One region of the Vibrio apostichopi genome, then DNA from elsewhere that is predicted to be linked to it. Evidence: predicted binding sites of a transcription regulator. Region 1 holds the regulator's gene; the other holds the start of a gene.

Region 1 (6,904 bases):
TTCTGGATGGTGAGTTTGTAAGATTACCTCACCTGGCTTACTGGCACGTCCTGCTCGACCTGCAACTTGAGTGAACAACTGAGCCAGTCTTTCAGAGGCGCGGAAGTCACTACTATATAAAGAGGCATCAACGTCCAATAACGCCACAAGTGTCACGTCAGGGAAGTGGTGACCTTTAGCAAGCATCTGTGTGCCGATCAGTATTTGGTATTCACCCTTACGAATCGACTCTAATGCGCTTTCTAGGCTGCCCTTACGGCGGGTGCTATCGCGGTCAATACGAATGGTTTTGTATTCAGGGAACAGTTGACCAAGTTGCGTTTCAAGTTGTTCAGTGCCGACACCCACCGTTACCAAGTTAGCTGAACCACAACCTTGGCAATTGTGCACGATATGCTGCTGCGAGCCGCAATGGTGGCAGCGCATTTCATTGCTGTACTGGTGATAGGTGTAGTAAGCATCACAGCGCTTACATTCGGCTGTCCAACCACAATCGTGACACATCAATGCGGGGGAGAAACCACGGCGATTGAGAAACAACATCACCTGGTTGCCCGCTTTTAAGTGTCTTTGCATCTCTGCAATTAACGATGCAGATAAACCACTTTCCAGATATTCACCCTTAACATCCAACACTTTATTGGTGGTCGGCAGTGCGACACCTGCTCGTGAGGTGAGGGTGAGGTAGCTGTATTTACCTATCTGGGCGTTGTGCAGCGTTTCAAAAGCCGGTGTGGCTGAACCTAGAACCACCGGGATTTGCGCCTTATGAGCACGCATGATGGCAACATCACGAGCGTGGTAGCGCAGGCTATCTTGCTGCTTATAAGAGGCGTCGTGCTCTTCATCGACAATGATAATGCCCAAATCAGCAAACGGCGTGAACAGAGCCGAGCGCGTACCAATCACGATGCCAGCTATCTTATCGCGGGCTGATAGCCATGCATTGAGTCGCTCAGAATCGTTTAATCCAGAGTGGATAACCTCAACAGGCACATTAAAGCGTCGCTTAAAGCGGTTAATCGTTTGTGGAGTCAGGCCAATCTCAGGTACCAAGACTAACGCTTGCTTGCCTTGGTCGAGAATCGGTTTGATCATATTTAGGTAGACCTCGGTCTTACCTGAACCAGTGACACCCTCTAGCAAGAAGCACCCAAAATCGGTTTGGCTATTTACTGTCGCAATCGCGATGGCTTGCTCTGCATTGAGTTTAGGCTTGTCTTGGTCGTTTTCGAGTTCAACTGGCCATGGTTTACGCTTCGGCTTTTTCTCTACCGACTCAATCCAGCCTTTTTCTTCCAATGTCTTAAGTACCGCGCTGCCCACCTCTTCATCGATGAACTCTTGATGAGGAACCGCGCCGTGTTCAAGCATGTGCATTACTTTGGCTTGTTTGACCGCGCGACCAAAGCCTTGCATCAGTTGATCTCTACCTGATGGGGTCAGTTGCCATTCGACAAGCGTTGCGAAATCGGCCGCTTTGCCTTTTCGTAAAGCGCTTGGCAGAGCGTTAGCTAAGGTTTCACCCAGTGGGTACTGATAGAACTGACTGCACCATACCAAGAGTGAGTAGACCGATTCAGGCCAAACGGGTTGGTTATCTAATAAGGCTTTAATTGGCTTGAGCTTGTCGAGATCGAATTCTGATTCGTTAACCAGAGCCGTCACGATACCGGTTAAGGTTTGTCGTCCAAAAGGCACAGAGACTCGACCACCAATAATCGGAAATAGGTGGCTAGGAATCTTGTAATCGAACTGCTTGTCGAGTGGAACAGGCAGTGCCACACGGGCAATCATTGGACGCATAAAGGGACGGCTTTATCTGAGTTGACGAGAGCGAACAGTCTAATGGATAAGGGCGTTAAATTCGAGGAGCAGTTTAGATGACAGAGCTTACTTGAGGCTTGAATGCTACTGGAGCCATAAAATAACGCTTAATAGAGGGTTTAAGGACTGTGTTGGTGAAAAATGTATCAAATCAGTTGATCCTACCTCACAGATTCATTACTATACTGCGCCTTAAAGGTATGGCTTTATCGCTTTTTAGTGATGCTGCGGTGTCTTTATTTTATTTTTTAACAACGTGTGGTGTCCGGCTTAGAATCGGATGGCGACACGGCCTAATTGAGGTTATCCCATGAAAGCTGGAATCCACCCAGAATACAAAGCAGTAACAGCAACTTGTTCTTGCGGCAACACATTCGAATTCAACTCTACTCTAGGTAAAGATGGTATTCACCTAGACGTATGTGACAAATGTCACCCATTCTACACTGGTAAGCAACGTATCGTAGATACAGGCGGCCGTGTAGATCGCTTTAACAAGCGTTTCGGTGCTCTTTCTAGCAAGAAGTAATTCTCGCTATTTAGACATGAAAAAGGACACTTCGGTGTCCTTTTTTGTTGCCTGACATTTGAGACAACCCTGACTTTTGCAATGCTCTCCGCTTATGTCGACGACAGACTGTCGATTTGAGTTTGGCTCCATCACTTTCCCCCTAATCACTCTTCCCTAGAAATCCGCTCGAAAGTTCAACAAGCGATAGTAATTTCAACTGCTCACTGGTCTTATTAGTAGTGAAATCTCGTTTTTTAATGAGACAGAGGCTTTAACCACCTAGGAACTTTGAAGTACATCTATTAACATGAACAAGATCCCCCAAATAATAATATCCTAGGAACCTACACCTATGTCTGAAGACAGCCGCCAAGACCAATCCTCTCAAGAATTATCGCCTCAAGAACGATTCCGTCAGCAAGCTCTTGATTATCATGAGTTCCCAATTCCAGGCAAAATTGCCGTAGCACTGACGAAGCCTGCAAACTCTGCAGAAGATCTAGCACTTGCATACAGCCCAGGCGTGGCTGAGCCTGTTCGCGAGATCGCACAGAACGTTGATAACGTCTATAAATACACAGGTAAGGGCAACATGGTTGCTGTTATCTCTAACGGTACTGCGATTCTTGGCCTAGGTAACCTTGGTCCTATTGCTTCTAAACCTGTAATGGAAGGTAAAGCGCTACTGTTTAAGCGTTTTGCTGGTTTAGATTCTATCGATATTGAAGTAAAACACCGCACAATCGATGAGTTCGTTGATACGGTTGCGAATATCGCAGATACATTCGGTGGTATTAACCTAGAAGACATCAAAGCACCAGATTGTTTTGAGATTGAACGTCGCCTGATTGAGCGTTGTGATGTACCTGTATTCCACGATGACCAACACGGTACTGCGATTGTAACGGCAGCGGGTATGCTGAACGCGATTGAGCTTCAAGGTAAGAAACTGGAAGAGTGTAAGATCGTTTGTTTAGGTGCTGGCGCAGCGGCTGTAGCATGTATGGAGCTACTGATTAAGTGTGGCGCTCAGCGTGAGAAGATCTACATGCTTGACCGTAAAGGTGTGATCCACACTCGTCGTGATGACCTAAACGAATACAAAGAGCTGTTCGCAAATAACACTGACAAGCGCACGCTTGAAGATGTTATCGAAGGCGCTGACCTGTTCTTGGGTGTATCGGGTCCTAATTTGCTACCAGCTGAAGCACTAACGTTGATGGCTGATAAGCCTGTTGTGTTTGCATGTTCAAACCCAGATCCAGAGATCAAGCCTGAGCTTGCTCATGAAGTTCGTTCTGACCTGATTATGGGTACTGGCCGCAGTGATTACCCTAACCAAGTAAACAACGTACTTTGTTTCCCATTCATTTTCCGTGGTGCGCTAGATGTGCGTGCGAGCGAAATCAATGACGAAATGAAATTGGCTGCTGTTAAAGCGATTCGTGAACTGGCGAAAGAAGAAGTTCCGGCTGAAGTACTGGCTGCTGCGGGTGAAACTGCATTGGAGTTCGGTAAAGGTTACATCATTCCTAAGCCAATGGACCCACGTCTACTTCCTCGCGTAGCAAAAGCTGTAGCGGAAGCGGCGGTTGAGTCTGGCGTTGCTCGTATTGAGATGCCTGCTAACTATATGGCTTAATAGCTTGTTATAGCTTGTTCGCGACTGCTCTATTGAGCGAAAAGAATAATAAAAAACCGACCCATTAGGAGTCGGTTTTTTTATGTCTATCATTCACTGCGCAGTCATAGAGGGCGTAGTGGTTGATGTTACAAATAGGGTTCAGTTATCGCGAATCAATATTGAAGGCAGTGACTGAGTTATTGTTATTCTTCGTCAAACGCTTCGAACTCGATACCCATCTCTGTCATCAGTTTTTTCACTTCAGTCGGAATATCGTCTGGACGGTCTTTACGAAGGTCTTCATCCGTTGGTAGTGGTTGGCCTGTGTACGCATGTAGAAAGGCTTCGCACAGTAGCTCACTGTTTGTTGCATGGCGTAGGTTATTAATCTGGCGGCGAGTGCGCTCGTCAGTAAGAACCTTTAACACTTTTAGAGGGATAGAAACTGTAATTTTCTTTACTTGTTCGCTTTTCTTTCCATGCTCAGCATATGGGCTTATGTATTCACCATTCCAGTCGGCCATTGCGTACCTTCATCACTTTAGTTGTTAGAATAAATTAATAGTGGTGATTTTAGCGGGATTTACTGCCATAAGCAAAGACATATGGACGTCTAGAAGTGTTGACGTCTCACGTTTATGAAAGTAAAGTGAATAACATATATCTAACACAGCCGCAAAATGCCGACAAGCAGCTGTGATTCTCAGACGCAAAACTTGTAAGGAAGCACCTATGAGCAGCCGGAAGCCAGCAACCATCGCAGTACGTACTGGTATCGAGTCAGACACGCAACACCATGCCGTTGTCCCACCTATTTATCTTTCGACTAACTATGGGTTTCCCGCTTTTGGTGAAGTGCCAAAGTATGATTATACCCGTTCTGGTAACCCAAACCGTGGTTTATTAGAAACGGCACTGTTCGAGCTTGAATCGGGCAAAGGCGCAGTTGTTACTAACTGCGGTACTTCGGCGCTTAACTTATGGGTTTCGGCTTTCTTAGGTGGCGATGATCTTATTATTGCACCGCACGACTGCTACGGCGGCACTTACCGTCTGTTTAACACACGCTCACTCAAAGGTGACTTCAAAGTTCTGTTTGTTGATCAATCGGATCAAGCAGCGCTGGATGCGGCGATCGCGCTTAAGCCAAAGTTGATCTTAATTGAAACACCATCGAACCCATTGGTTCGTGTGGTTGATATTGCAGAAACTTGCCGCAAAGCGAAAGAAGTGGGTGCACTGGTTGCTGTCGACAACACGTTTTTGACACCTGTGTTCCAAAAGCCTTTAGAGCTGGGTGCTGATTTTGTTATCCACTCAACCACTAAATACATCAACGGACACTCGGATGTTATTGGTGGCGTTGTGGTCACCAAAACTGAAGAGCACGCTGAAGAGTTAGCATGGTGGGGCAACTGTATTGGTGCGACCGGCACACCATTTGATAGCTACATGACGCTACGTGGTATTCGTACGCTAGGTGCGCGTATGCGTGTTCACGAAGAGAGCTCACGTGAAATTCTGACGGCTCTGCAACAACAAGACCTGGTGGGTACGATTTACCACCCAAGCCTGCCTGAACATCCGGGTCACGAGATCGCCAAGAAACAGCAGTTGGGCTTTGGTTCCATGCTGAGCTTTGAGTTTGCGGGCTCTTTTGAAGCGCTTAAATATTTTGTCGATAAGTTAGAGCTATTTTCTTTGGCTGAATCACTGGGTGGTGTTGAAAGCTTGATTTGTCACCCTGCGTCGATGACTCACCGTGCGATGGGTGAAGAAGCATTGGCTGAAGCGGGTGTTTCTCAACAACTACTGCGCCTTTCTGTCGGCCTTGAAGATGCAGAAGACCTAATCGACGATCTCAAGCAAGCCTTCGAAAGAACACAAGGCTTTATCGCTGAAGGGGAGGGTTAATAATGGCAACCTTTCGCCAGCTACATAAATTTGGTGGCAGCAGTTTAGCGAACCCTGAATGTTATCAACGCGTGGTCAACATTCTTAGAGAATACTCATCAGCCACTGACTTGGTCGTGGTATCGGCAGCGGGTAAAACAACCAACCGTTTGATTGAGTTTGTTGAAGCGCTCGACAAAGATGGCCGTATTGCTCATGAATGCCTACAAACCCTTCGTCAGTTCCAGCTTGAACTGATTGAAGCATTACTTGAAGGCGAAGCCGCTTCTCAACTAACGGCAACCATCCAACAAGAATTTACCGCTTTGGGTGAGCTCACTGCTCCCTTGAGCGAAGCACAAAAAGCGCAAGTGCTTGGTCATGGTGAGGTTTGGTCTTCACGTTTGTTGGCGACGTTGTTGTGCCAGCATGACTTACAAGCGGTTGCTCAAGATGCGCGTGCCTTTTTACGTGCAGAAGCGGGTGCTCAACCTGAAGTTGACCGCGCACGCTCTTACCCTCTGATTAAAGAAGCCTTAGCGCAGCATGCCCATTGTCGCGTGGTGATTACGGGCTTTATGGCTCAAAACTGCGAAGGCGAAACGGTACTGCTCGGTCGTAACGGTTCGGATTACTCAGCAACTGTGATTGGTGCTCTAGCTGAAGTTGAACGTGTGACTATTTGGAGTGACGTGGCGGGTGTATACAGCGCAGATCCTCGTTTGGTTTCGGATGCGTGCTTACTGCCTCTGCTTCGCCTTGATGAAGCGAGTGAATTAGCTCGTTTAGCGGCTCCAGTGCTACACAGCCGAACGCTACAGCCTGTGGCTCAAAGTGCTATGGACTTAAGCTTACGCTGTAGCTATCAGCCGGAGGCGGGCTCTACACAGATAGAGCGTGTACTGGCATCGGGTCGTGGTGCAAAAATCATTACCTCTTTGGATGAAGTTCTTATCGTGCAACTGACTTTTGGTCACGGTCATGATTTCGATCGTCTAGAGAGTGAAGTCCTTGAAGGGCTTAAGCGCGCTCAATTAGAGCCGCTTGCT
Region 2 (6,904 bases), 640 kb from region 1:
TTTTTACTTTACGAATCAAAGCTCGTCATAGATTCAAACTAGTTAATGTTTGGACCTAACCACTTCTCAGCTTCCAACATATCCCAACCTTTACGATCAGCATAGCTATCCACTTGATCCTGTTGTATCTGTGCAATAGCAAAGTATCGGGCATCAGGATGTGAGAAGTACATACCAGACACTGAGGCACCTGGCCACATTGCGTAACTCGTGGTTAGCGACATATCGATTGCTTTTTCAACGTCCATCAACTCCCACAACGTGCCTTTCTCTGTATGCTCTGGGCAAGCAGGGTAACCCGGGGCTGGACGAATACCTTGGTACTTCTCTCGAATCAAATCGTCGTTAGACAAATTCTCATCAGGTGAGTAGCCCCAAATGTCCTTTCTCACTTCTTTATGCAAGTATTCAGCGAACGCTTCAGCCAATCGGTCTGCAACCGCCTGAATCATGATCGCGTTATAGTCGTCGCCTTTCGCTTTGTAATCATCAGCTAGCTCTCGCTCACCAATACCACCCGTTACTGCAAAACCACCAATCCAATCCGCTTTACCGCTGTCTTTTGGCGCAATGTAATCTGACAAACAGTAGTTAAATCCTTTTGGCTTTTCGGTTTGCTGACGAAGGTTGTGCAGAACCTTTAGTACCTCGGTACGAGATTCATCGGTATACACTTCAATATCATCACCAACACTGTTCGCTGGGAACATAGCGCACATACCACGAGCTTCAAGCAATTTCTCTTTCTGTACTCGATCTAATAAATCATTGGCGTCTTTAAATAAGCGCTTCGCCTCTTCGCCTACTTCTTCATGATCAAAAATTGCCGGGTACTTACCAACCAAAGACCACGTCATAAAGAACGGAGTCCAGTCGATGTACTGACGTAAAGTAGCCACATCAAAGTCCTTGAAGATGTGTACTCCCGGTTTAGCGGGTGCAGGGGGAGTATACGCATTCCAATCGATAGCAACTTTATTGGCACGCGCTCTCTCTAGCGAGACTGGCTTAGTGCGCGGCTTTTTGCGGTTGTGTTGATCGCGAACGCGATCGTAATCAATATCCAACTTCTCAACAAATGCAGGCTTCAGTTCGTTAGAGAGTAGAGAAGTACACACACCAACAGCACGTGAGGCATTGTTTACGTAGACCACAGGTTCAGAGTAGTTCTGTTCAATCTTAACGGCTGTATGCGCTTTAGATGTGGTTGCCCCACCAATCAGAAGAGGCAGTTTAAAGCCTTGTCTCTCCATCTCTTTAGCCACATGAACCATCTCATCCAATGAAGGAGTGATCAAACCCGAAAGACCAATGATATCGACGTTCTCTTCTTTAGCGACCTTAAGGATTTTTTCACATGAAACCATCACGCCTAAATCGATAATTTCGTAGTTATTACACTGCAAGACAACGCCCACAATGTTTTTACCAATATCATGAACATCGCCTTTTACGGTCGCAAGTAAGATTTTTCCGTTAGTCGCACCAACGTCTTTGGTTGCATTAATAAATGGTTCTAGATGGGCTACCGCTTGCTTCATAACACGTGCAGATTTAACTACTTGAGGAAGGAACATCTTACCTTCACCAAAGAGGTCACCAACCACGTTCATGCCATCCATTAATGGGCCTTCAATCACCTCAATAGGGCGAGAAGCATTAACACGAGCTTCTTCTGTATCTTCAACAATAAAGTCGGTAATACCTTTCACTAAAGAGTGTTCTAAGCGCTTTTCTACTGGCCAAGTACGCCACTCTAAAGCAGATTTATCTTCAACTTTCCCCACTGCACGCTCTAGATACTCAGTCGCAATATCTAGCAAGCGCTCAGTAGAATCATCTCGACGGTTTAGAACCACATCTTCAACGGCTTCACGCAAATCCTCAGGCACATTATCGTAAATCTCTAATTGCCCAGCATTTACGATACCCATATCCATCCCGTTTTTAAAACAGTGATATAGGAATACTGCGTGGATAGCCTCACGAACGTAGTTATTACCTCGGAATGAGAATGAAACATTCGATACACCACCAGAGATCATTGCATGAGGTAAGTCTCGTTTGATGTCCCCTACCGCTTCAATGAAATCGACCGCATAGTTGTTATGCTCATCAATACCCGTTGCCACCGCAAAAATGTTTGGGTCAAAAATAATATCTTCTGGTGGGAAGCCCACTTCATCAACCAGAATATTGTAGGCATTAGTACAAATCTCAACCTTACGCTTTCGAGTATCAGCTTGGCCAACTTCATCGAACGCCATCACGATAACGGCTGCACCATATCGGCGAACCAGTTTAGCTTGTTCGACAAACTTCTCTTTCCCTTCCTTCAATGAGATAGAGTTAACTATGCCTTTACCCTGAATACATTTCAGACCCGCTTCAATAACTTCCCATTTTGAAGAGTCGACCATGACTGGCACTTTCGAGATTTCAGGCTCAGATGCGCATAGATTAAGGAATTTAACCATACACGCCTCAGCGTCTAGCATCCCTTCATCCATGTTGATATCGATGATTTGAGCGCCATTCTCAACTTGCTCTCGAGCCACACTCAAAGCTTCATCATAGAGTTCTTCTTTGATAAGGCGTTTAAAGCGAGCAGAGCCGGTAACGTTAGTTCGCTCACCCACGTTAACAAACAGAGATTCCTTGGAAATCGTCAATGGCTCTAAGCCAGAGAGGCGACAAGAGACGGGTAAATCTGGTAGCTGGCGCGGTGTTACGCCTTCAACAGCTTCTGCCATTTGGCGTATATGTTCTGGCGTCGTACCACAACAACCACCAATTAGGTTCAAGAAACCACTTTCAGCCCATTCCTTAACGTGTTCAGCCATATCTTCTGGAGAAAGGTCATACTCACCAAATGCGTTAGGTAAACCCGCGTTAGGGTGAGCGGAAACATTACATTCGGAGATACGAGACATCTCACCAACGTATTCGCGCAGTTCATCGGGGCCTAATGCACAGTTCAAACCAAATGAGATTGGTTTTACATGACGAAGGGCGTTGTAGAATGCTTCCGTCGTTTGTCCGGAAAGCGTTCGACCAGATGCATCGGTGATAGTACCGGAGATCATAACGGGTAAAGTGATACCCATTTCTTCAAAGACCGATTCAACGGCAAAAGAGCACGCCTTCGCGTTGAGTGTATCGAAGATAGTCTCGATAAGAATAAGGTCTGACCCGCCTTTGATAAGAGCACGAGTCGATTCAGAATAAGCCACAACAAGTTCGTCAAAACTCACATTACGATAGCCCGGATCATTAACATCTGGGGAGAGAGAACAAGTTCGGTTAGTTGGACCTAAAACACCCGCCACAAAACGAGGTTTATCAGGAGTCTTCGCTGTCCATTCATCTGCCGCTTCACGAGCCAGTTTAGCAGCAGCATAGTTAATTTCTTCGCTAAGACTTTCCATATCGTAGTCGGCCATAGCAATGGTTGTTGCATTAAAGGTATTGGTTTCGAGGATATCTGCACCCGCTTCCAAATACTCCGTGTGGATACCTTTGATAAGCTTAGGCTGTGTAAGTACCAAAAGGTCATTGTTACCTTTTAAGTCACTATGCCAATCAGCAAAGCGCTCACCACGATAGTCCTGCTCTTCCAATTTATAATCCTGAATCATGGTACCCATGCCACCATCAATCAGTAAAATTCGTTGCTTTAACAGAGCCTCAATCTTTTGCCTTACATTACTTCCCACGGTACAGCCTCATTCCTTTAATTATCCCTCCATCCTATCACACATTAAAAAGGAGTCTAGACGTCTAAAAAAGGAAATTGATTACTAAGCTATGACAAAAAGTGTTTGCTATTTAAGCATGAGACAACGAAAATTAATTTTCATACTTTGTTACATATTGGAATCCCAATGTCGGTCTATTACACCTTATGCTTCTTGTCCGCTGCAGCCATGCTTATTGCTTTCGTGAATACCAAAATTGGTAAAATGCAGACAACCATCGCCATAACAGCTGGCTCAATGATGCTATCTCTATTGATTATCATTGCAGGACAAAACAATTGGTTCCAATTGGCAGACATCGCCTCAGAGACAGTAGCCAGTATCAACTTTGAAGATTTCCTCTTGAAAGGAATACTAGGTTTCTTACTCTTTGCTGGCGGCTTGGGGATCAAGTTACCAAACTTAAAAGATCAGAAGTGGGAAATAACTGTACTCGCATTAGGTGCAACACTGTTTTCAACCTTCTTTATTGGATTTGTGCTCTATGGATTTTGTCAGTTCATCGGCATTCAATTTGATCTAATTTATTGCTTACTGTTTGGCTCTTTAATCTCTCCAACCGATCCAATTGCTGTGTTAGCAATAGTGAAAAAGCTCGATGCTCCCAGACGAATCTCTACTCAAATCGAAGGTGAGTCGTTATTCAATGATGGTTTTGGCTTAGTTATCTTCGTAACGCTATTTACCATTGCATTTGGTACCGAGGCACCAACCGTTGGTAGTGTGACAATGCTATTTGTCCAAGAGGCTATTGGCGGTATCGTCTACGGATTTGCTTTGGGTTTGATATTCCACTATCTAATCAGCAACACCGATGACCACTCTATGGAGTTACTGCTAACCATCGGTATTCCAACCGCTGGTTATGCTTTTGCAGAGGTTCTACATGTATCAGGACCGTTAGCAATGGTGGTATCTGGAATCATGATTGGTAACTGGACACGCTTTATTGGATTCTCAAAAGAGAGTGAGGATCACCTAGACCATTTCTGGGAACTGATAGACGAATTCTTAAATGGCGTACTGTTCTTATTGATTGGTATGTCTATGCTGCTATTCAAATTCCACCAAGAAGACTGGATTTTGATGGCGTTCGCTGTACCTCTAGTACTGAGTGCTCGCTACTTGAGTGTGTTCTTATCCTACATTGGGTTTAAACGCTTTAGAACTTACAACCCTTGGTCAATCAAGATCCTTACTTGGGGCGGTTTGCGTGGTGGCTTAGCTCTAGCGATGGCTCTTTCAATCCCTTCAGGCATTTGGGTTATTGAAGACAAATCAATCGATGTTAAAGAGATTATCCTTGTCATGACATACGCTGTTGTTGTGTTCTCAATCTTAGTTCAAGGCTCAACAATCACTCCTATGATAGAGAAAGCGAAGCAAGCCGAGAAAGAATTGGATTAACACTTAGATAGATAAACGAAGGTCGCTTAGCTTAGCGGCCTTTTTTGTACCTGCCTCCATCGACAGCAACCTATCTCTAGCCTACAAGTTGCTCCCCTTATCTCTGACCACCACTTTAATAATGATCGTTATCTTCAATCATGACCCTTTGTCGTATCTGAAATACTCAAACTAGCAACCACTAGTTTGAGTACGTTCGAGAGAAAAGGAATTCTAATTCGAGTCAAAGCTTTTCTCACTACTGTCCTAGAACCGAAACTTTTCTATGAAACAGCTGATGTAGTAGAAAAAGAAGGGTCAAAATAACAGTGCTTCTGCAAACCTATTTAGTAAAAGGGAGCTTAGAAATATTTCGTACTAATATCGCAAGACCGAACCTAAGCAATTGACGAGTATGAGTGATGTAAGACTGACAGAAAACGAAAAGGCTCTAGTCTTTCTACCGGGACCCGCAATCTAGAGACTTAAATATGGCAGCGGTGGACTGAGCCAACACTTCGGAGATTCGACTGAGCTGATGAGTCAGGGTGACGCCTAGTGCTCCCAACATTGCTTCGCAGAAACAACAGACGTAAAAAAGCCCCAGCATTTCTGCTGAGGCTTTGTATATGGTAAGAGTAGAGGTTTAGACTACAACACGCTCTGCTCTCGTAAGTCGAGGAATCCGGTGTTCTGCTAATAATGTAATTAGATTCAGAAAGCAAAAAGGCTCTAGCATTTCTGCTAGAGCCTTAAATATGGCAGGGGTGGAGAGATTCGAACTCCCAACACGCGGATTTGGAATCCGCTGCTCTGCCAATTGGAGCTACACCCCTAAAACTTTTTACTACTTTAGATTCGAAAAAACCTCGCACTAGGCGAGGTTATCGAATAAGTGGCGGAGTGGACGGGACTCGAACCCGCGACCCCCGGCGTGACAGGCCGGTATTCTAACCAACTGAACTACCACTCCGCAGTGGTCAACTCACTAAGTGAGCGTCCATATCTCCAGGTCGGTCAACCTAAAGATTTAATTTAAAGCCTGGCGATGTCCTACTCTCACATGGGGAAACCCCACACTACCATCGGCGCTATTGTGTTTCACTTCTGAGTTCGGCATGGAATCAGGTGGGTCCACAATGCTATGGTCGCCAAGCAAATTTTAAAATTCGGAAAGCTTATCTAAAAGTATTTCTCTTCAAACGCATTCAAGGTCTGGTACATCTGAGTCCACAAAACCCCTTGGGTGTTGTATGGTTAAGCCTCACGGGCAATTAGTACAGGTTAGCTCAATGCCTCGCAGCACTTACACACCCTGCCTATCAACGTCGTAGTCTACGACAACCCTTTAGGACACTTATAGTGCCAGGGAAAACTCATCTCAAGGCTCGCTTCCCGCTTAGATGCTTTCAGCGGTTATCGATTCCGAACTTAGCTACCGGGCAATGCCATTGGCATGACAACCCGAACACCAGAGGTTCGTCCACTCCGGTCCTCTCGTACTAGGAGCAGCCCCTTTCAATTTTCCAACGCCCACGGCAGATAGGGACCGAACTGTCTCACGACGTTCTAAACCCAGCTCGCGTACCACTTTAAATGGCGAACAGCCATACCCTTGGGACCGACTTCAGCCCCAGGATGTGATGAGCCGACATCGAGGTGCCAAACACCGCCGTCGATATGAACTCTTGGGCGGTATCAGCCTGTTATCCCCGGAGTACCTTTTATCCGTTGAGCGATGGCCCTTCCATTCAGAACCA

The links. Region 1 encodes MetJ, which represses methionine synthesis genes. Its sites were predicted from a motif close to TTAGACNTNTANANGTCTAA; they were not measured.
Region 2: metH (methionine synthase) is a predicted target of MetJ. The motif match lies at 3,765-3,784, and genes of this name have one in related genera.

Annotation. Positions count from the first base shown of each region.
Region 1 covers NZ_AP028067.1:3,499,112-3,506,015, reverse strand. The annotation lists gene priA (primosomal protein N') at 1-1,806, opposite strand, end outside; gene rpmE (50S ribosomal protein L31) at 2,138-2,356, shown strand; gene QUF19_RS15740 (malic enzyme-like NAD(P)-binding protein) at 2,691-3,980, shown strand; gene metJ (met regulon transcriptional regulator MetJ) at 4,166-4,486, opposite strand; gene QUF19_RS15730 (O-succinylhomoserine (thiol)-lyase) at 4,695-5,876, shown strand; gene QUF19_RS15725 (bifunctional aspartate kinase/homoserine dehydrogenase II) at 5,879-6,904, shown strand, end outside.
Region 2 covers NZ_AP028067.1:333,159-340,062, reverse strand. The annotation lists gene metH (methionine synthase) at 39-3,716, opposite strand; gene QUF19_RS01630 (cation:proton antiporter) at 3,885-5,165, shown strand; tRNA gene QUF19_RS01625 (tRNA-Trp) at 5,904-5,980, opposite strand; tRNA gene QUF19_RS01620 (tRNA-Asp) at 6,041-6,117, opposite strand; rRNA gene rrf (5S ribosomal RNA) at 6,185-6,300, opposite strand; rRNA gene QUF19_RS01610 (23S ribosomal RNA) at 6,398-6,904, opposite strand, start outside.